DNA from 2 places in the Stenotrophomonas sp. 05L413 genome. Region 2 is predicted to be linked to the other one. Evidence: riboswitches for the same ligand, from Rfam matches in the RefSeq annotation. Region 2 holds a riboswitch; the other holds the start of a gene.
What was found. A riboswitch is a leader RNA that binds a small molecule or an ion and turns the genes downstream of it on or off. The one in region 2 is predicted to bind thiamine pyrophosphate.
Positions count from the first base shown of each region.

Region 1: another riboswitch for thiamine pyrophosphate. It lies ahead of thiC (phosphomethylpyrimidine synthase ThiC); the one in region 2 lies ahead of AC1DIQ_RS06530 (TonB-dependent receptor).

Region 1 is NZ_JBFTOL010000001.1:1,038,803-1,049,931, reverse strand. Features, by position in the region: gene ilvG (acetolactate synthase 2 catalytic subunit) at 1-345, opposite strand, end outside; gene ilvC (ketol-acid reductoisomerase) at 385-1,359, opposite strand; gene ggt (gamma-glutamyltransferase) at 2,016-3,734, shown strand; gene AC1DIQ_RS04615 (IS110 family RNA-guided transposase) at 4,058-4,972, opposite strand; gene AC1DIQ_RS04610 (BCCT family transporter) at 5,570-7,138, opposite strand; TPP riboswitch at 7,429-7,530, shown strand; gene thiC (phosphomethylpyrimidine synthase ThiC) at 7,672-9,549, shown strand; gene AC1DIQ_RS04600 (ion channel) at 9,647-10,324, shown strand; gene AC1DIQ_RS04595 (winged helix-turn-helix domain-containing protein) at 10,576-11,129, shown strand, end outside.
Region 2 is NZ_JBFTOL010000002.1:415,917-427,045, reverse strand. Features, by position in the region: gene AC1DIQ_RS06545 (FAD-dependent oxidoreductase) at 1-35, shown strand, start outside; gene AC1DIQ_RS06540 (translocation/assembly module TamB domain-containing protein) at 139-2,337, shown strand; gene AC1DIQ_RS06535 (phosphotransferase enzyme family protein) at 2,441-3,577, shown strand; TPP riboswitch at 3,617-3,712, shown strand; gene AC1DIQ_RS06530 (TonB-dependent receptor) at 3,780-5,945, shown strand; gene pnuC (nicotinamide riboside transporter PnuC) at 5,942-6,538, shown strand; gene AC1DIQ_RS06520 (TonB-dependent receptor domain-containing protein) at 6,587-8,641, opposite strand; gene AC1DIQ_RS06515 (hypothetical protein) at 8,832-9,761, opposite strand; gene AC1DIQ_RS06510 (bleomycin resistance protein) at 9,808-10,164, opposite strand; gene AC1DIQ_RS06505 (H-NS family nucleoid-associated regulatory protein) at 10,175-10,552, opposite strand; gene AC1DIQ_RS06500 (glycine zipper 2TM domain-containing protein) at 10,779-11,129, shown strand, end outside.

The DNA.
Region 1 (11,129 bases), on a different contig from region 2:
GCCCAGCAGCGGGGTGGCGACCTGGCCGGTGATGCAGACCATCGGCACCGAATCCAGCATCGCATCGGCGATGCCGGTGACCAGGTTGGAGGCGCCCGGGCCGGAGGTGGCGACGCAGACGCCGACCCGGCCGCTGGCACGGGCGAAGCCGTTGGCGGCCAGGGCTGCGCCCTGCTCGTGGCGGACCAGGATGTGCTTCAGCCCGGAATCCACCAGGGCGTCATAGAACGGCATGATGGTGCCGCCCGGATAGCCGAACAGCGTATGCACGCCCTCGGCTTCCAGGGCCTGCGTCAACCAGCGTGCGCCGTTGCGGGGCGCGGTGCTGTGAGCGGAGGTATTCATGCGGTGACCTTTACGAAAGCGGGTGGGGGAGCCGCGCGTTTACGCGGCTTGACTTTGCAACCAGACCATCTTGGCGCGCAGTTCCTTGCCTACCTTTTCGATCGGGTGCTCCAGGTCGGCCTGCTTGAATTTGTTGTAGTTCGGCAGGCCCGCTTCGTACTCGGCCACCCAGTTCTTGGTGAAGGTGCCGTTCTGGATATCGGTCAACACGTCCTTCATGCGCGCCTTGGTGCCGGCGTCGATCACGCGCGGGCCGCTGACGTAGTCGCCGTACTGCGCGGTTTCGGAGATGAATTCCAGCATGCGGGTGATGCCGCCTTCGTAGAACAGGTCCACGATCAGCTTCAGTTCGTGCAGTACTTCGTAGTAGGCGATTTCCGGCTGGTAGCCGGCTTCGACCAGGGTTTCGAAACCGGCCTGCACCAGGGCCGAAGCGCCACCGCACAGCACGGCCTGCTCGCCGAACAGATCGGTTTCGGTTTCTTCCTTGAAGGTGGTCTGGATCAGGTTGGCGCGCGCGCCACCCAGGCCACCGGCGTAGGCCAGCGCGAACTCGGCGGCCTTGCCGCTCTTGTCCTGGTAGACCGCCCAGATGCACGGCACGCCGCGGCCGATCTCATACTCGCGACGGACCAGCGCACCCGGGCCCTTCGGCGCGACCAGCACCACGTCCAGATCCTCGCGCGGTTTGATCATGTCGAAATGCACGTTCAGACCGTGCGCGAACAGCAGCACCGCGCCCTGTTTCATGTTCGGCGCGAGCACGTCTTCGTAGAGCTTCTTCTGCACCATGTCCGGGGTCAGCACAGCGACCAGATCGGCATCCTTCACCGCCTCCGCCGGGGCTTTGACGGTGAAGCCGTCGGCCTGAGCCTTGACCTCGGTCGGACCGCCCGGGCGCAGCCCGACGACGACATCGAAACCGGATTCACGCAGATTCAGCGCGTGCGCGCGGCCCTGGCTGCCGTAGCCGACAACAGCGATCTTGATCTGGGGCAGGTCGTTGGTGCTCATGGGGGAGGTCCTTTGGAGGCAAGAAAAAAGAGGGCCGACGGTCAGCGACGCGTCGGCCCATCAGGGGGAGGGGTGGCACCGGCCTGGCCGCGAGCACACGCGAACGCACCCGCCGTGGGGGCGGTGGGCACTGGCTGGCTCGAGGTGGGCTGGCGGGTCATGGTGGAGGGCAACTCAGAGGGGAGGATGGAAATCAAAGGGTTCTGAAACGAAAAAACCCGCACCTGGTCGGGTGCGGGTTTTGATGGATACCTGGCAGTCTTGCTTACACGCCGGTCCGTCCCGCACCTGTTGGTTGGGTAATAAGTACGAGGACGAGAAGCGAATGGATGGAGGCCGCGCCGTGGTCGGCGTGCTCGATGGATTCGCGGGTGGCTGTGCGCTGCAACATGAGATCGAGAAAACCACACGGGTTTTGGCGGTGTCAACCCTGGAAAGACAATTTCCATCGGTTTCGCCTGCATCCACCGCAAGGCCCCGCCGTAGAAGGATGGTTGCGGCTGAAAGCGTTCCGATGAACTGGAATTCAGCATTTTGGTGCAGCGGATTGCGCGGATCGGGGGTCAATTTCAACCTCGGGGCATGACCATTGTGGGATGTCATCCAGCGGCCTCTGCCGCCACCATCGGGTGGCTACCACCCTCAGGAACCACCCCGTGTCCTCACGCCTTGCCCGCGGCCTGCTTGCCGCCGCCGTCCTGTGTGCCCTGCCCGCCGCGGCGATTGCCGCCGACCGGATCACCGGCCACACCTTTGCCACCCGCTCGGAGGTGATCGCCCCGCACGCGATGGCCGCCACTTCCCAGCCCCTCGCCACGCAGATCGCCCTGGACGTGATGAAGTCCGGTGGTTCGGCGGTGGATGCCGCGATCGCGGCCAATGCCGCCCTCGGTTTGATGGAGCCCACCGGCAACGGCGTCGGTGGTGATCTGTTCGCGATCGTGTGGGACCCCAGGACGCAGAAGCTGTATGGCTACAACGGCTCAGGCCGCTCGCCGAAGTCGCTGACCCTGGCCGAGTTCCAGCGCCGCGGCCTGAAGGAGATCCCGGCGACTGGCCCGCTGCCGGTCTCGGTGCCCGGCGCGGTGGATGGCTGGTTCGCCCTGCACGACCGCTTCGGCCGCAAGCCGATGGCCGACAACCTCGCGCCCGCGATCCGTTACGCCCGCGAGGGCCACCCGGTCGCCGAGGTCATCGCTTACTACTGGGACCGCTCGGTCCCCCGGCTGTCCAAGTACCCCGGTTTCACCGAGCAGTTCACGATCGATGGCCATGCCCCGCGCAAGGGCGAGATGTGGAAGAACCCGAACCTGGCCCACACCCTGGAGCAGATCGCCCAGGGCGGCCGCGATGCCTTCTACAAGGGCGACATCGCCCGCACCATCGGCACCTACTTCAAGGCCAACGGTGGCTACCTGAGCTATGACGACATGGCCAGCCATCATGGCGAGTGGGTCGAGCCGGTCAGCAGCAACTACCGTGGCTATGACGTATGGGAGCTGCCGCCGAACAGCCAGGGCATCGCCGCGCTGCAGATCCTCAACGTACTGGAAGGCTACGACTTCTCCAAGATCGCCTTCGGCTCACCCGAGCACGTGCACCTGTTCGTGGAAGCCAAGAAGCTCGCCTTCGCCGACCGCGCGCGCTTCTACACCGATCCGGCATTCCACCCGGCCCCGGTCGACCGGTTGATTTCCAAGGGCTACGCCGCTGAGCGCCGCAAGCTGATCTCGATGGACAAGGCCCTGAGTGAAGTGCAGCCGGGTACGCCCAAGCAGCTGCAGGAAGGCGACACGATTTACATGACCGTGGCGGATGCCGACGGCATGATGGTCTCGCTGATCCAGTCCAACTACCGCGGCATGGGCAGCGGCATGGCGCCTCCGGGCCTGGGGTTCATCCTGCAGGATCGTGGCGAGATGTTCGTGCTGCGCAAGGATCACCCGAACGGCTATGCGCCGGGCAAGCGCCCGTTCCAGACCATCATTCCGGGCTTCGTCACCAAGGACGGCAAGCCGTGGATGAGCTTCGGCGTGATGGGGGGCGCGATGCAGCCGCAGGGCCATGCGCAGATCGTGATGAACATGGTCGACTTCGGGATGAATCTGCAGGAAGCCGGCGATGCGCCGCGCATCCAGCACGAGGGCTCGACCGAGCCGACCGGGCAGGCGACGGCGATGAGCGATGGCGGCGAGGTGAATCTGGAAACCGGCTTCCCGTATGAGACGGTGCGCGCGTTGATGCGCAAGGGCCACCGCGTGGTGTTCGCGGATGGTCCGTACGGCGGGTATCAGGCGATCCTGCGTGATCCGGAGACCGGTGTGTATTACGGGGCGTCGGAAAGCCGCAAGGATGGGCAGGCGGCGGGGTACTGATTCTCTCGTGCTCCGTAGTGCCGATCGCTGGTCTGCAGAAGCGCAGAGCAGAGCGTAAAGCAGGACGCTTTGGGCTACGTGTAGTGGGCCGGCCTGGGTGGGTTGGCGGGACACGCCGTGAATCCATCCATGGAGGCTCATGTCGCCGCATCCATGCGGCTCATGGTCCCGCCAACCCACCCAGGCCGACCCACCCACAATGGATCGGCGCGCATGCGAAAGCGGTAGTAACTGTGTTGCTGGAGGAGCTTCAGCCCCCAGCGGACGGGCGCGGTAGTGCCGGCCGCTGGCCGGCAGCCGTTGGAGATGTGCCCAGGCGCGCTTCAGGCGGGGATCGATTCGCTTTGAGCGTCGCGCATCCGGGCGTTGAGGATGACCAGCATCTTGCGCATGACAGCTACCAAGGCGACCTTGCTCGCCTTTCCTTTGGCTTTCAGGGTCGCGTAAAAGTCGCGTAGCTTGGGCTCGTAACGGATGGCAGTTAGCGCCGCCATGTAGAGCGCTTCGCGCACTACGGCCCGGCCCCCGGTGATGCTGCGCTTGCCCTGCCAGGTACCGCTCTCGCGGTTCATGGGAGCCAGGCCGACCAGCGAAGCAATGGCCTTGCTCCCCAGTGTTCCCAGTTCCGGCAGTTCGCAGGCCAAGGTGCTGACCAGGATCGGCCCAGCGCCTTTGAGCGTTCCGATGTTCTTCCAGCCCGGCTGCGCGGCGAGCTGCTCGGCAATGGCCTTGTCCAGCTGTTTAAGATCTTCGGACAGCTGGGCAAGATGGCGCTGGTTGATCGTGATCAGGACTGGATCGGTCAGCTGCCGCAAGCGCTGCATCTCACTGACGCGCATCTGCACCAGATGACAGCGGCACTGGGCAAATTCGGCCAAACGCCGCTGCCACGGCGCCGGTGGCACGTAGCGGGTGAGCGGTAAAAGGTGAGCCATCTGCGCCAGCACGGCTGCATCGAGTCGATCGGTTTTGGCAGCACGTCCCGTAGCTTGGGCGAAGCGGCGTGCCCGAGCGGGATTGATGCGGACCATCGGAAGCCCAGCCTCGTGCAAAGCCTCCAGGGCGGCACGCTCGTAGCCGCCGCTGGCTTCCAGAACGACCTGCGTGATGGGCCATTGTTTCAGCCATTGAATCAGCCGCACAAAGCCGCGCTTGTCGTTGCTGAATTGGCGAAACGCCTGTTCATGGACAGCCACATCCAGCGTGGCCTGACTTACGTCGATCCCAATCCCATACATGGCAGAACTCCGCTAGGCTGACAGGGTCGAGAGCTCCCCCCCGCTTGCCCAGTCTTATCAGTCCCAGCGCCAACTCGATCAACTGTTCGGGCGGATCAGGGAGAAACCGGCGTGGGGACCCAAGCTACCTAGCGGTCGCAAGACCTAGAGCCACACGGTCGCCCACGCCGGGCTCTCGGCACCTAAAGTGCCAGATCGGCAAGAGATAAGAGCCACGCCATGCGTGGCTCCTTTTTTCTCAACGATGATCCGATGCGTCAGGTGCACGCTGCTGTGCCGAGCGTTGCTCGGCTGCGTTGCCCGAATTACCCCAAGCGCACTGCGCGGAACGTCGACTGTGTCGAGCTTGGCTACGCTGCTCGCGTTGGAACTCTGACACTGTGAGTCGGGCGCGCCTTGCCTAGCACTGCTCGGCGGCTTTACCAGAACCACCTTGAAACTGTGAGCGGGACGGGGCGGGTGGGTTGTCGGGACCATGAGCGCCATGGATGACGCGACATGAGCCTCCATGGACGGATTCACGGCGTGTCCCGCCAACCCACCCGTCCCGGCCCGCCCACCGATAGCCCGGGAAGCGTGCCGCTCCAGGCGACCAACTCAAGGCGCCCGAGCCGCCTCATCGCGCGTCTCTTCCTGCGCCGCGATCTCCCGCTCGATCCACTCATCCATCAACCGCCGCGCGCGCTGCGCACGGCGCCGCTGCAGCGCATGCTCCATATCCAGTACCCGATACAACGACCACATCACCGCCAGCATCAACAACGCAAACGGCAATGCCGCGATCGTGATCATCCCCTGCAGCGCATTGAGACCGCCCGCCAACAAGAGTACGCCCGCGATCAACGCGATCGCCACGCCCCACACCATCCTGCGCGCCAATGGCGGATCGCCCGCCTCCTCCGTCGACATCGTCGCCAGCACCAGCACCGCCGAATCGGCCGAGGTCACGAAGAAGATCATCAACAACACCAGCGCGATCACCGACAGCACCGTCGGCATCGGCAGGCTGTCGAACATCGTGAACAGCACCGTCTCGTAGCCATTGCCCAGCGCCTGCGCCAGATCCACGTGGCCGAAAATCTGCGACCACAGCGCCGTGCCGCCGAACACCGAGAACCACAGGAAGCCCAGCACGCTCGGCGCGATCACCACGCCCAGCACGAACTCGCGGATGCTGCGCCCACGCGAGACGCGCGCGATGAACGAGCCCACGAACGGCGCCCACGCGATCCACCACGCCCAGTAGAAGATCGTCCAGTCCGCCACCCACGTGCTGCCCGAGAACGGCGACATCCGCAGGCTCATCGTCACCAGTGAATTGAGGTAGGAACCGATCGTGGTGGTGAACGTATCGAAGATGAAGCCGGTCGGCCCGAGCACCAGGATCAGCGCCAGCAGCAATGCCGCCAGGCCGAGGTTGAAGTTCGAGAGCCACTTGATGCCGCGATGCACGCCACTGGTGGTGGAGGCCATGTACAGCACGAACGCCACCGCGATGATGGTCAACTGCACGGGTACCGAGGCCTGGATACCGAACACGCGCTCAAGGCCGGCCGCGATCTGGATCGTGCCGAAGCCCAGCGTCGTGGCCACACCGATCGCCGTGGCGACCACCGCGGCGACGTTGACCACCGTGCCCATCCAGCCGCGGTGATGCGCGCCGATGATCGGCTGCAGCAGATCGCTGATCAGCCCGCGGCCGTTGCGGTTGAACTGGAACCAGGCCATCGCCAGGCCGATCAGCGCATAGATCGCCCACGGGTGCAGGCCCCAATGGAAGAACGCATAGCGCATCGACGCGCGCGCCGCCTCCATGCTCTGCGGGGCCAGCCCTTCCGGTGGCTTCACGAAGTGCGAGATCGGCTCGGCCGCGCCCCAGAACACCAGGCCGATGCCCATGCCGGCGGCGAACAACATCGACATCCAGCTGGCGTTGGAAAAATCAGGCTCGGCATCCTCGCCGCCGATGCGCAGCGAACCGAAGCGGCCGAAGGCCAGGTACATCAGGAACGACAGCGTGATGAACACCACCAGCAGATACAGCCAGCCGGTACTGCGGATGATGGTGGACAGGCCGCTCTGGACGACCTCGTTGAAGGGGCCCGGCGCGAGGCCGGCGATCAGCACCAGCAGTGCGACCAGTGCGATGGAAATGCGGAACACCATGCTGGCGTGTCTCCGATCAGTAGGGGCGAGCCGAGGCTTGCAATCTCCAGCGGCGCAACGGCAACGACTGGGGCGGATCAAGCCGGTCGAGGCCGGTCAGTACGGACGTCAATGGCGTCGAGCAGAGCGCGGTGTGCACGCGATCGGGAGGCTACCCCCTGACCGCACCGCATACCGCGCTGCAGCATGGTAGTGCATGGCGTGTCGGTGCTCTGTTCACATGCACAGGCCGATCACGTCGGTGTGCGGCTTGGCGGTGCGCCCGTGCGCGCTGCTTTGTGCTCTAATTCGCCCCGAAGCGGGGGTACCGCGGCCCATTGGCCAAGGTTGAGACAGTCCCTTCGAACCTGATCCGGTTGATACCGGCGTAGGGAAGCTTCGCATCTGCAGATGCATTGCGCCGTAGGGCCACCGTGCCCGGAGACCGCCCGCGATCCGTCCGTCGAGCGCCGCCGTTTCGTCCCTCCCATGCGAATCCCTCGCATAGAACCGCACAGTCCCTGTGCGGGGATTGAACCTAGGACGATGCCTTGATGAACGCACAGCTCTCCGCCCTGCAGCAACAGGCCCAGCAACTCTCCGAATCGGTCACGCGGCCGATTCCCGGCTCGCACAAGATCCACGTGCAGGGCTCGCGCAGCGACCTGCAGGTGCCGATGCGCGAGATCACGCTGACCCGCACGCCCACCTTGTTCGGTGGCGAAGAGAACGCGCCGGTCACCGTGTACGACACCTCCGGCCCGTATACCGATCCGGGGGTCGCCATCGACCTCTCCGCCGGCCTGCCCGCACTGCGCGCCGCCTGGGTGGCCGAGCGTGGCGATACCGAGGTGCTGGAGGGCCTGAGCTCGGTGTTCGGCCGCTCGCGTGAAACCGATGCCCGCCTGGATGCGGTGCGCTTCCCCGCGCGGTTGCAGCCACGCCGTGCACAGGCAGGCGCCAATGTCACCCAGATGCACTACGCACGCCGCGGCATCATCACGCCGGAAATGGAGTTCGTGGCGATCCGCGAGAACCAGCGCCTCGATGCGATCCGCGACGCCGCACTGCTGAAGCAGCATCCCGGCGAGTCCTTTGGTGCTTCGATCCCCAGGGTCATCACCCCCGAGTTCGTCCGCGATGAGATCGCCCGCGGCCGTGCGGTGCTACCCAACAACATCAACCACCCGGAAAGCGAACCGATGATCATCGGCCGCAACTTCCTGACCAAGATCAACGCCAACATCGGCAACAGTGCGGTGTCCTCGGGCATTGCCGAGGAAGTGGAAAAGCTGGTCTGGGCGATCCGTTGGGGCGGCGACACCGTGATGGACCTGTCCACCGGCAAGCACATCCATGAAACGCGTGAGTGGATCGTGCGCAACTCGCCGGTGGCGATCGGCACCGTGCCGATCTACCAGGCCCTGGAGAAGGTCGATGGCCGCGCCGAGGAGCTGAACTGGGCGATCTTCCGCGACACGCTGATCGAGCAGGCCGAGCAGGGCGTGGACTATTTCACCATCCACGCCGGCGTGCTGCTGCGCTACGTGCCGCTGACCGCCAAGCGCGTGACCGGCATCGTCTCGCGCGGTGGCTCGATCATGGCCAAGTGGTGCCTGGCCCATCACAAGGAGAACTTCCTCTACACGCACTTCGAGGACATCTGCGAGATCATGAAGGCCTACGACGTGACCTTCTCGCTGGGCGACGGCCTGCGCCCGGGCTGTATCGCCGATGCCAACGATGCCGCGCAGTTCGGTGAACTGGAGACACTGGGCGAGCTGACGAAGATCGCGTGGAAGCATGATGTGCAGACCATGATCGAAGGCCCCGGCCACGTGCCGATGCAGCTGATCAAGGAAAACATGGACAAGCAGCTGCGCGAGTGCGGTGAAGCACCGTTCTATACGCTGGGCCCGCTGACCACCGATATCGCGCCGGGCTACGACCACATCACCAGTGCGATCGGTGCGGCCATGATCGGCTGGTACGGCACCGCGATGCTCTGCTATGTCACCCCGAAGGAACACCTGGGCCTGCCCAACCGCCAGGACGTACGCGACGGCATCATGGCCTACCGCATTGCCGCCCACGCCTCGGACCTGGCCAAGGGCCACCCCGGCGCGCAGGTCCGCGACAACGCGCTGAGCAAGGCGCGTTTTGAATTCCGCTGGGAGGACCAGTTCCACCTTGGGCTGGATCCGGAGAAGGCCAAGGAATTCCATGACGAGACGCTGCCCAAGGATGCGCACAAGCTCGCCCACTTCTGCTCGATGTGCGGCCCGCACTTCTGTTCGATGAAGATCACCCAGGATGTGCGTGACTATGCGGCGGGGCAGGGCCTGGATGCGCAGCAGGCGTTGGAGGCCGGCATGGCCGAGAAGTCCGCGCAGTTCCGGGATCTCGGGGCGCAGGTGTATCGCCAGGAGTGAGGCACCGGCCGTGGCGGGGCGCGCCGCCACGGCCATCATCCGCCGGCGGCGTGATTCCAGCTAAGCTCGGCGCGACCAGGCAGGGGCGGGGACGACGATGGCGATAGCACGCAGCACCAAATGGCTGGCCATCGCGCGCCGGCATCCCTCTGCCTGGCTGTTGGCCGTGCAACTGCTCGGCGTGCTGCTGTATCCGGCAATGGACGAGGCCGGTGCCAGTCGCGCGCTGTTTGGTGCGTTCGGCATCGCCGTGCTCGGCCTGGCCTTGTGGGTGGTACGGCGCAGCCCGCTCGGCATGTGGGTGGCGCTGGTGCTGGCGATCCCCTCGGTGGTGTTCTCCATCTCCGGTGCTCTGTTGGACCGCCCGGCGCTGGTCACCACTGCGCAGCTGCTCGAATGCCTGCTGTACTTCTATACGGCTGGCAGCCTGATCGCCTACATGCTGCAGGACCACAAGGTGACCCGCGACGAGCTGTTCGCGGCGGGGGCCACCTTCACGCTGTTGGCGTGGGCATTCGCCTTCGCTTTCGCGGTGTGCCAGCAGTGGTACCCGGGCAGTTTCGTGGCGACCAGCGAGAGCGAACTGCGGACCTGGATGGAGTTGCTTTATCTGAGCTTCAGCTTGCTGTCCGGGGTCGGTTTGAGCGATGTGGTGCCCATCCATTCACAGGCGCGCGCGCTGGTGATGCTGGAGCAGTTCGCAGGCGTGATGTACGTGGCTTTGGTGGTCTCGCGGCTGGTGGGACTGACCATGTTGACCCGTGCACGAAACTGAATAAAACATAAAAAATTCGCGCCAGAAGGCGCGAATGTTGACGCAATTTATGTGAATTCATCGGCGAGAGAGAGCCTGTTGTCGGCCGCACGCACAGGCGCGGTTAACCGGCATAGGCTAGTATTCGCGCGCCTCGGTGTTTTTGCGGTTTGCGCCGATGGCGTGTGCGGAATCTGGCGGTTCGTCTGGCGGTATCTATTGCGGCGACCGTGTGAATTCCAGTGGTTTTTTGTATTTTCCTCGTGTCCTGGATGATCAGCAACGACAGTGAGCGCCCTTCCGCCGATGTGATTCAGATCGGCGATTTCATCGTCACTCTCTCCTCGCGGGAAGTGATGAGCGAAGGCATGCGTCGTCCACGTCGACTGACACCCAAAGCATTGGGTGTTCTCAAGGCGCTGCTGCGTTCTCCAGGGGCGGTGGTCACCCGCGATGAACTGTTCGCGGAGGTCTGGCCGGACACGCTGCCGACCAACGACGTGCTGACCCAGGCGGTCACCCAGCTGCGCAAGGCTTTCGCCACTGATGACGATGCGGCCGAACCCTATATCGAGACCATTGCCAAGACCGGTTACCGCCTGCTGATGCCGGTCAGCGTGGTCGAGGATGCCGCACCTGTGTTGCTGCTCGAGCCCGAGCTGCAGCCGGCCTCCGCGGGCGTGCTCGCCGCCGCGCACGTACCGGCGGTACTGCCGCATGCGCGGCCTCCGCAAGACCCGATCAAACGCCGTCGGCGGCGCATTCGCCGCTACGCGGTGATGGTCGTCGGGCTGGTGATGCTGGTGGCGCTGCTGGTGATGGCAGC
Region 2 (11,129 bases):
TCTTCCAGGCGCAGCAGGCAGCACGACGTTCCTGAGCCGTGGTCGGGTCATGAAAGGTCTTGCGGCAGGGCCTTCACGCGATGACGGCTGCATCTTGCCGATAGTGGGCCGTCATCCTGCTTCCTGTTGCGGACCCACATGCCCCTGATTCCCGAGCGCGTGCAGCGCTGGCCCCGGCCGTGGCGCGTGGCGTTGCTGTCGCTGCTGGCGCTGTATGCGCTGTACCTGCTGGCGGGCAATGTGTTCCTCAATACGCCGCTGTTCGATGCGGTGACCAACCGCAAACCTGAAAAATTCACGATGCAGACCGGGCCCGCGCTGACCCTGATGCCCGGGCAGGCCGTGGTCTGGAATATCCGCATGCGTGGCCAGGCCAATCGAACGCAGTATGTGTTCCGCGCCGACCGGGCGAGTGCCTGGATCGATCTGCCGGCGCTGTTGCGCAAGGAAGTGCGCATTCCGCGCATTGATGCCACGGGGGTTGAAGCCGAGGTCGAGCGTGTCGAAAAGGCCATCCCACCGCCGCCGCGGGGTGACCGCGGCTGGACGCTGCGGTTCGATGCGATCCACAGCGAGACGATCCGCAGTGGGCGCTTCGGCAAGTTGCTGATCGTCGGCCAGGGGCGCGGCAATGTCGGTTTCCTCAAGCAGCTCAAGGGCGGGCCGTCGGAGCTGTTTGATTCCACGGCCGGCTTCGATGATGCCCAGGTCAGTTTCGACGGGGTCAACGTGCTGGACGATGCCCATATCGCCGCGCGCTTCCACTTCCCGCGGCACTATCGTGACGACGCGCCGGGGTTGCAGAAACTCGGCATCACCTGGGCGCAGCTGCAGATCGACGCGCGCAGCCAGGGCCTTCGCATCGATACGGGTGGCCCGCATGTCAAGGTGGGCAGCGCGGTTTCCAACGCGCGCCTGACCGCGGATGTAACGCTGGAGGAAGGCGCGCTGCGCCCCGGCAGCCGACTGGTCTGGCGGCTGCCGCTGCATGCCGGCGTCCACGCCGATGACCGCGGTCTGCTGGCACTGCAGCTGGACGTGGCGCAGGACATGCGGGTCCAGGCGCGGCTCCCGCGTGACCCGGAAACGGGCAGCGAACTCAATGCCGATCTGCGCGTGACCGGCCGGAAGATTCCGTTCCAGGCCCCGGCCGAGCTGCTTCCACGGCTGTCTGGCAACGTGCAGGGCGCCTGGCAGTTCCAGTCGCTCAATTGGATCAGCGATCTGTTCGTGAAGAAACCCTGGTTCCATCTCGACGGCGGTGGACTGCTCAAGGCAGACGTCGTCATTGCCGACGGTGAACTGGCGCCGGGCAGCACGGTGGATATCCCGCAGGTGGCCGCCGTCGCCGAGGTTGCAGGGGTGCGGATGCGCGGCGACGCCCACGCACAGGGGCGGATCGTGGAAGGCGAACCGCCGCAGGCGGAGCTGAAGGTGCAGATCCCGCGCTTCCAGGCTGCGCCAACCAACGCGCCGAAGGCGGTGTTGTTCGATGGCCGCCAACTGGCGCTGACCCTGCGCGGGGATGCGCGGTTGAAGCAGTTGAGCGACGGCATGCGCGCCCAGCTGCGCTTCACTGATGCGCGGGTGCCCGACCTCACCGCCTACAACCGTTATCTGGGCAACGACAACGTGCGCCTGCTCGGCGGTACCGGTCTGCTCAGCGGTGATGTGTCGCTGGATGCCTCCGGCCGGGTAGGCAAGGGCAGTGCCGATCTTCGTGGCACCGGGGCCCGGCTCAGCATGGCGGGCATCGCGATGCGCGGCGATGCGCAGCTGCAGGCGCGTCTGCGGCGTGCGGATTTCGACAGCCGCCAGTTTGATCTCGGTGGCACCACGGTGGACCTGCGCAACATCCACGTCGGCGATGAAAAGAGTGACGGGCGTTGGTGGGGCAAGGTGGCGATCCGCAGTGGCCACATCGATGCGGCCGCGCCGTTCCAGGTGGATGGCCTGGCCGACCTGCGCCTGCGCGATGCCGGGCCGTTGCTCGGCGTGTTCGCCCAGCGCAGCGAATACCCGCGCTGGGTGCTCGGGATGCTGGATTCCGGGGAGGTGCAGGCCAGTGGGCAACTGCGCTGGCGAAGTGGCGAGCTGATCGTGGAGGATCTGCAGGCCGAGAACGAGCGACTGTCCCTGCAGGCGCGGCTGGATCTGAGTCATGGCAAGCGGCGTGGCGATCTCTACCTGCGCTGGGGCGTGCTGGGGGCCGGCATCGAGCTGCAGGGCGAGCAGCGCAAGTGGCACCTTGCCGGGGCCCGCGACTGGTATGCGGAGCAGCCGCGGCTGCTGCCGGCCACGCCCGCCGCAACGAAGCAGGGTGGCGGCAGGCGCTGACGGGACGCATCTGTTCCCCCCTGGCCGGGCGTGGCTTGGTATCCTCGCCGCGCCCACTGTCTGGTGACAGCGTGCCTTTTCGCCGTCATCGACCCGTCATCCCATGAGCAACAGCACCCACCGCGTCCAAGGCCTCAACAACGATGAGGTGGCCGCCGACTGGCCCGCCATCACCGACCGCGAGATCAGCTGGCTCAGCGAATGCTTCGCGCCGCTGGCGGGCACGTGCCGGCTGCTGTGGCACAGCCCGCGACCGATGTCCGCCGCGGCCATTGTCGAGAGCGACGCGGGCCGGGTGTTCGTCAAGCGCCACCATGGCAGCGTCCGCAGTGCGGCTGGCCTGGGCGAAGAGCATCGTTTCATCCAGCACCTGGCCGACCACGGCGTGCCCGTCGTCGAGGTGCTGCGTGACCGCGATGGCGCCACTGCGGTGGAGCACGAGGGGTGGACCTACGAACTGCATGGCGTGGGCCATGGCCAGGATCTGTATCGCGATGCGCCCTCCTGGACGCTGTTGACCGATACCGCGCAGGCGCACGAAGCGGGGCGGATGCTGGCCAGACTGCATCTTGCATCGGCCAGCTACCACGCACCCCAGCGCAGCACCCATCTGCTGGTCGCCCGCGATGACCTGATCCGTGCCGCCGATCCCATCGCCGCCCTCCAGGCCGGGCTCGACGATCGCCCCGGGTTGGCGGCCTATCTTGCGCGGCAGGACTGGCAGGCCGATCTGCAGCGGGCGGTGCTGCCATGGCATGACGGCCTGGCCGAGCGGCTGCAGGCCGAACCGCGCCTGTGGGCGCACAACGACTGGCACGTGTCCAATCTGCTATGGCGCCAGGACGGCAGGTCCACCGTGGTCGATACCGTGCTCGATCTCGGGTTGGCCTCACCGACCAGTGCCCTGTTCGATCTGGCCACCGCCATCGAACGCAACGCCATTGCCTGGCTGGCGCTGGAAAGCGGCGAGGCGGCGGTGCGCGTGGATATCGCACTGGCGCTGCTGGCCGGCTACCGCGGGATCGTGCCGCTGTCTGCCGAGCGCGTACACCTGCTGGCCGATCTGCTGCCGATCGTGCAGCTGGATTTCGCACTCTCGGAAGTGGAGTATTTCGAGGCCGTGACCCACTCGCCGGCCAATGCCGACGTGGCCTACCACACCTTCCTGCTCGGGCATGCTGACTGGTTCAGCACCGCAGCGGGGCAGGGCCTGCTGAAGGCGCTGCACGCCGCCGCCTGAGGGCAGGCTCGCAAATCCGTACGGTTTGTAGTGAAATAGTCACAGAAGCGGGGGTGCCTGGCGAAACCAGGCTGAGAGAGTCCCTTGGAACCTGATCCGGTTTGCACCGGCGTAGGGAGCTTTGAGCAGCAGGCATACCGCCGTGATGGGTCGGTGCGCGTGCGCGCCTTCGCTTCGTCTCCCCCAGCTGATGACGAATCGAATGAACCGTTGCTTCCGCCCCACGCTGTTGTCCGCCGCCCTCTGCGCCGCGCTGCCTCTTCATGCCAACGATCTCGCCGATGCGCCCGAGCGCTCGCCGACCGAGCTTGCCGCCGTGCGCGTGCAGGCGCATCAGCCGGCAGCCACCGCCACGCAGACCAGCAGTTTCGGCGCGGGTGACTGGAAGAGCACCCCGGCGTCGGTGAACGTGCTGGATCGCGACCTGCTGGACAGCCGCCAGATCCGTACGCTGTCCGAGCTGGCCAGCAACGATGCCTCGCTGGGCGACAGCTATGCACCGGTCGGTTACTACCAGAACATCGCGATCCGCGGTTTCCCGCTGGATACCGGTACCGGCTACCGTTTCAACGGGCTGTCCATCACCGGCGAGCAACGCCTGGCGCTGGAGAACATCCAGTCGGTGGAGATCCTCAAAGGCGAGGCCGGCCTCGCCGCGGGCGTCATGGCGCCCGGCGGCATCATCAATTACGTGGGCAAGCGCCCGGCCGAGGTCCGCAACGTCACCCTCGGCACCGATTCGGAAGGCTCGCGCTACACCGCGGTGGATCTCGGCCATTGGCTGTCGCCGCGTTTCGGCGTGCGCTTCAATGCCGCGTGGGAAGACACCGACTCCTACATCGACCATGCCGACGGCCGCCGCAACTTCTACTCGCTGGCCACCGACTGGCTGATCGGCGAACGCGGCAAGCTGGAAGTGGATGCCAACTACCAGACCAGCGCGCAGCGCTCGGCCTCGGGCTATCAGCTGCTGGGGGCCACCGAGCTGCCGCGCGGCGTGGACCGCAAACACCTGCTGGGCTATCAGGCCTGGCAGCGGCCGGTCGGCATCGACAGCACCAACCTGACCGCGCTGCATACCTACGATTTCAGCCCGGGCTGGCAGTCGCGGGTATCGGCCAGCTACAGCCGCTCGGTGATCGACGACAACGTCGCCTTCGCCTACGGCTGCTACTACGCCGCCGGATGTGCCGATGGCAGCGTGCCGGGCAACTACTTCGCGCCCAACGGCGACTACGACATCTACGATTACCGCAGCCCGGACGATACCCGCCGCAACCTGGAATTCCGTGGCGAACTGCGCGGCAGTTTCGCCACCGGCGATATCCGGCACGCGCTGAGCGTGGGTGCGGACCGTTTCGAGCGCACCGTGGACAAGCGCCGCAACGTCAACGAATACGTGGGCACCGCCAACATCCACGATGCACAGGTGCCGCAGTTCGAACCGTCGCCGCTGATGCCGGGCCCGTCCGCGCGGCGTCTGGACAGCGCGCAGACGGCGGTGTTCGCTTTGGACCGGATGAGCTTCGGCGAGTGGCAGTGGCTGGCCGGTGGGCGTTTCGTGCGCCTGGATGAGCGTGCCTACGACAAGCGTGGCAACCCCGAGCGGGACAGCCGCCTGTCGCGCTTCCTGCCGCAGACCGCGCTGGTCTGGAAGGCGACCGACGAGGTCAACGCCTATGTGAGCTACGTGCGTGGCATTTCGCTCGGCCAGGAAGCGCCGTTCTGGACCTCCAATGACGGCGCGTTCCTGCCTGCGGTGCTGTCGCGCCAGACCGAAGTGGGCGTCAAGTATGTGTCCAGCGATGCGCTGACGTTGGGTGCCGCTTTGTTCCGCACTTCGCAGCCGTTCCAGTACGCCAAGCCGGACGGCAGTGATGCCGGCTACACCTTCGTCCAGGAGGGGCAGCAGACCCATACCGGGCTGGAACTCACCGCGCAGGGCCAGCTCACCGAGCGCCTGTCGCTGACCGCCAGCGCCAGTGTGCTGCGCGCCCGCGCACGCGATGCCGGCACGCCGGATTACGAGGGCCACCAGCTGATCAACGTGCCCAAGACGCGCGCGACCGTGCACGCGGAGTACCAGCTGCCGTTCGTGACCGGCCTGGGGCTGACCGGCGGATGGCGTTACGCGGCCTCCAACGTGGCCACTGCCGATGGTCGCGTGAGCGCACCGGCCTACAGCGTGTTCGACGCCGGCCTGCGCTTCAAGCATCAGCTGGCTGAGCATCCGGTGACCTGGAATCTCTCGGTGGACAACCTGTTCAACCGCTTCTACTGGCGCGATACCGGCAGCAGCTCTGGCGACTACTACCTGTTCCCGGGCGCACCGCGTCAGGCCAGGCTGTCGGTCACGTTCGCGCTATGAACCCGGCGATCCTGGAATGGTCGGCGGCCGGTGTCAGCATGCTCGGCGTGTGGCTGATGACGCGCCGGGTGCCCCTTGCCTGGCCGGTCGGGCTGATCTCGGTGGCGCTGTACGCGCTGGTCTTCGCCGAGGCCCGGCTGTACTCGGACACGCTGCTGCAGGTCGTCTTCGGTGGCTTCCTGGTCTACGGCTGGGTGCGCTGGCGTGGGCAGGTGGAGGACGATGGCCGGGTCGCGATCATGCCGCTGGCGCGGGCGGCCATGTGGCGTGACCTCGGCATCGGCGTCGCCTTCGGCATCGCGCTCGGCGCGGCGATGCACTTCCTCACCAATGCAGCGTTGCCGTGGCTGGATGCAATGCTGGCTGCGCTGAGTCTGATCGCCCAGTGGTGGCAGGCGCGGCGTCACACGGCCGCATGGTGGCTGTGGATCCTGGTCGACGTTGTCTACGTCGGCATGTACATGGTCAAGTCACTGCACGTGACCGCGGTGCTGTATCTGGTGTTCGTCGGCCTGGCCGTGATGGGGTTGCGGGCATGGACGGTGGCGCGCAACGACGCGCTGCTTCACAACGCAGAAGGGCGGCGCGGTTAAGTCCGCGCCGCCCTTCGTTGCTTCAGGTCTGCACTCGACCCGGCGCGGTCAGAACCGCGCCGTGGCACCCACGAAGAAGGTGCGTGCGCCGCCGTCGTAGTTGTTGCCTTCCTCGATGGTGGAGACATCGCCGAGGTTGAGCACGCCCGCGCGCACCGTCAGGTGCTCGTTGACGTCGTAGCCGGTGACCAGATCCCAGGTGGTGTACGCCTTGGCGAACGTGGCGCTGGTGGAAGACACCAGCTGTTCGCCGATGTGCTGCGCGCTCAGGTTGAGCGACCAGTCATCGGTGACCTGCCAGTCCAGCGAGGTATTGGCGGTCAGCTTGGGCACCACCAGCAGGCTGGCGCCGGTGGTGCGGTTCTTCGATTCCAGCATGCGCGTGGCGTTGGTGATCCAGTTCAGTCGCTCATGCAGGGGCACGGTGACGCTGGCTTCGACGCCGCGGGTGCGGGCCTTCTGGATGTTCTGCGCGACCGTCCACCAGAAACCGTTGACGAAGCTGGTCGTCTGGCCGGGGATGTCACGCAGCGGGACCTGCTGGATCTTGTCATCGAAGTCGGTCAGGAAGTAGGTGGCCGAGGCCGACCAGCCGTTCTTGTCGTAGCCGACGCCCAGCTCGTAGTTGGTGCTGGTTTCCGGCTCCAGGTTCGGATTGCCGGCCATGTAGCAGCCGGTGGTGCCATCGGCGCTGATCGAGCGGTTGGTCCAGCCTTCCACGGTCAACGCGGTGCAGCCGTTGCCACCGGACTGGGTCGCAGCGCCCGCGGTGCCCTGCTTCAGGGTGGGCGCGCGGAAGCCCTGCGAGACACCGCCGCGCACAGTCCAGTCATCGGACGGGTGCCAGACGCCGTAGACGCGCGGGCTCAGGTTGTCGTCGTAATTGTCGGTGTTGTCCCAGCGCAGGCCCACGGTGAGGATGAAGCGCTCGTGCAGCGTGATGTGATCTTCGGCGAACAGCGCCCAGGAGTCGGCCTCACTGACCGGGCTGATCCGCCCGGTACCGGTCCAGGTGACCGGCACGGTGCCGATGGTGTCGCCGTTCTTCAACTCTTCGCGCTTCCACTGCCCGCCCACGTTCAAGCTCTGCTCGAACCCCCAATGGAAGCTGCGGGTGAACGCGGTATCGAACACCGTCTCCTTGGAGTGGTTGCCGACAGCGCTGCCCTTGTCTTCGTAATCGTTCTGCACCAGCGTCGTCTTGGACGTGGCGGCATCACCGTAGCGACCGTCATGCATGACCACATAGCCGGTCTGCACCAGCTTGGACAGGCCCCACGCACCGACCGCGCCGGCGCCCCTGTTGCGTTGCTCGCCGCGCGAGGCTTCAAAGCCCAGCGTGTGATCATCATTGATGCGCCAGTTGAGCAGGGCATTGGCGTTCTCGGCCTTGTTGCCCGGCGTCTGCCGACGGCCGGTGTCCGATTCGCGATTGGTGACGTTGGCACCGACGCGCAGGCCCAGATTCTCGGTCAGTGGGCCACTGAAGAGCGCGCCCATCTGGGTGGTGTCGCCTCGGGTCGGGGAGTCGGGCTTGCTGTAGTTGTAGGTGACCGAGCCACCCCATTCGCTGGCGATCTTGCGGGTGATGATGTTGATCACCCCGCCCATCGCGTCTGAGCCGTACAGCGAGGACATCGGCCCGCGCACCACCTCGATGCGTTCGATCATGTCCGGCGAGAGCCAGTTCAGATCCTGCGGGCCCAGATCATCGCGGTAGTTCACGCCCGAGGAATTGCCCTGGCGGCGACCGTCGATGAGGATCAGCGTGTACTGCTCGGGCAGGCCGCGCAGGCGGATTTTCGACTGCGCGCCGGACAGCGCATAGCCTCCGGTCACGCCGGGAACCGTGCTCAGCAGCTGGCCGATGCTGCTGACCGGCTTGCGTTCGATCTCCTCGCGGGTGATCACGCTGATGCTGGCCGGCGCGTCCTTGATCCACTGCTGGGCGCCGGTGGCGGTAACCACCACGGTATCCATCTGGCGGGGCGAGGCGGCCGCATCCGCAGCGGCATCGGCATGCGCCTGTGCGGTGAGTACCAGGCCGATGGCCACGGCCAGCGTGGCGGCGGAACGACGGGAAACGGGGGAGGGGTGCGACATCGCGAAAATACTCCGTGGCTATGGGAGCCCGCTGGCGATGGCTGGGGACGTCCGTGTGGGGTTTCAAGAAATCTTAACAATCGTATCACGAACCATTCGCATTTGAAATGTAGTGATACATCTCCACAACGTCGGATGTCGTTAGCGTTGCGAGCTGTCGATCACGGGAAACCCATGCCGGCCGCGCGAATCACTCCACCAGGGTCAATTGCCGGGCAAAGCTCGGCCGCAATGCCAGCTTGTGGGTGACACTGGTGATCGTGCGGCGCGGATCGGTCGGGTGCGGCCGGGAGGCGGTGCTGCTCCTGCCTTGGCGCCACAACCCGAACATCACGATCTCCGCCCCTACCGGGAAGGACTTCAGCCACGTGGCATCGGGGTGCCCGACGCTGACTTCGTAGAAATCCCGGCGATCGGTCACACCGGTGTGCTGATACTTCGGAGCACAGTTGAGGAAGGTGACGCCATGGGGGTCACCGGGCTGCGGCGTGCGATGCGACCGCACGGTCCCGAGCAGCGCCATCGGCAGCTCGCTCGATGCTGAGCCAAGGCGTTCCCATGCCGAGTCGTAGCGGTCCTGCCAGTAGACGAAATTCGTCCAATCCACCCGCTTCTTGCCCAGGCGCAGGGTCAGCTGCGCGGCCAGCAGCGTGTCGTCCTCGCACATCGCCTGCAGCGTAAGCAGGTCGGTGAGGGTGCGCAGGTAACCGTCGAGCGGTGCGTCTGCCGGGAGAAGTGCCGGCCCCGCGCTGCCGCGTTTCAGGGCCTGCTGGAGGATCAGCAGGCGAAGCTCGTGCTTCCCATCATCCAGCGTCGGCAGGAACTCGGGATCGCCACCGGCGGCAAGCAGGGCCTGCAGATGAGAGGCCGCGATGTAGCGACACCCGGGCAGATGCCCGGTGCCCTTGTTCAGGGCGAGGTAGGCGGGGAAATGGAGGGGCGGGGCGCGATCCACGCCGGGCCTGCTGTGCTCGGGAACGAATCTCACCGGCACGTTGCACCCATCGCACAGCAGGGTCGGCAGGGTCTGTTGCGCGTCATGACGCTTCTGCAGGTCGCCCACCCGGTGCAGGGTGCCGTGCGTGCCCACTGCCTTGCGCATCTTGATTCCGCGACTCATCTGCAACCACTGCTTCGTTCAATGGCGACCATCATAGTCGCTTCGATCAGTCGCCCTGTGTCGCGAAGCGCAGCCGGTTGTGGTCGGGGTCGATCACCATCATTTCGCGCCCGCCCCACGGCACGTCTGCCGGCGGTCGGAAGACCGGCGCGCCGGCCGCAACGAACGCGGCATGCAATGCGTCCACGTCGGGCACATGAAAGTACACGGCGCCCCCCGGCTCGCAATCGCCGGTGTGTTCGCTGAGGAACATCTGCTGGCCCTCACGGCTGATCTGCACGAACAGCGGCATGTCCGGTGCGAAGCGGTGTTCCCAGTCGATCGCGAACCCGAGCCGCTGGTAGAACGGCACGCTGATCGCGGCATCGGTCATGCGCAGTTGCGGAATGACGGTCTGCGGCATGGGTGCGGCCTCAGCCTGGATAGGACGGGAAGCGCTGATCGGGGTGAGTCTTCTTCCATTCGGTATGCGCGACCGTGCCTTCCCAGGACAGGAAAGCGTTCGGTACGCGCCCGCGGCCCGACCAGGTGGCGCCGCTGTGCGGCAACCAGAAACGGGGCGGCAGATCTTCCTTCGGGGCCTTGGCGGCCTTGGGGGCTTTCTCGCGCTTGGCCGCAGGCGCGGTGTCCAGCAGCGCCCGGATCCTGCGCTGCTGCTCGGGGCTGAAATCGGCGTAGCTGGTGGTCAACAGGAGCGTGACACGCTCGTAGGCTTCCCTGGTGGCTGCTTTCAGCAGTGCCTGCTCGTCCATTCCAGATCGCGCGACCGCCGCTGCCAGTGTGGCGTTCATCGTTGCTGCGGAAGAGGCGGTGGAGGGCGTACGGGGCATGGGATTCCAGAGAAGGAGGGACTGACGGAGGGCACGATAGCAAATGCGTATGTGAAGCGGCCGATGGTGGTGTCCGGCGTGCCTACGCCAACCTGAACAGGGGTCGGTTCATCTGCAGGTACGCAATGTTCCGGCAACCTTCGGCGACCAGATTCGATTCAACACCGTTCCCTTGGAGGATCCAACCATGCTCACCTCGACCGTTTTCAGCTTCCGTGGCCTGGCTCTGGCATTGGCACTGACCGCTGGCGTGACCGCCGCGGGCAATGCGGATGCGATGTCGCGCAAGGACAAGAACACGCTGGTCGGTGCCGTCGTGGGGGGCGTGGCCGGGCACGTGCTGTCCAACGGAGATCCGCTGATGACCGCCGGTGGCGCGGTGGCAGGCGGGGCCATCGGCAACGTGACCACGAAGGATCGCCGGGACAACCGTAATCATCGCTACGACCGCGATCGTCGCTATGACCGCGACCACCGCTACGAGCGGAGCAGTCGCCATGACCGCCGACATGACCAGCGTCGCTGGAACCAGGACCGC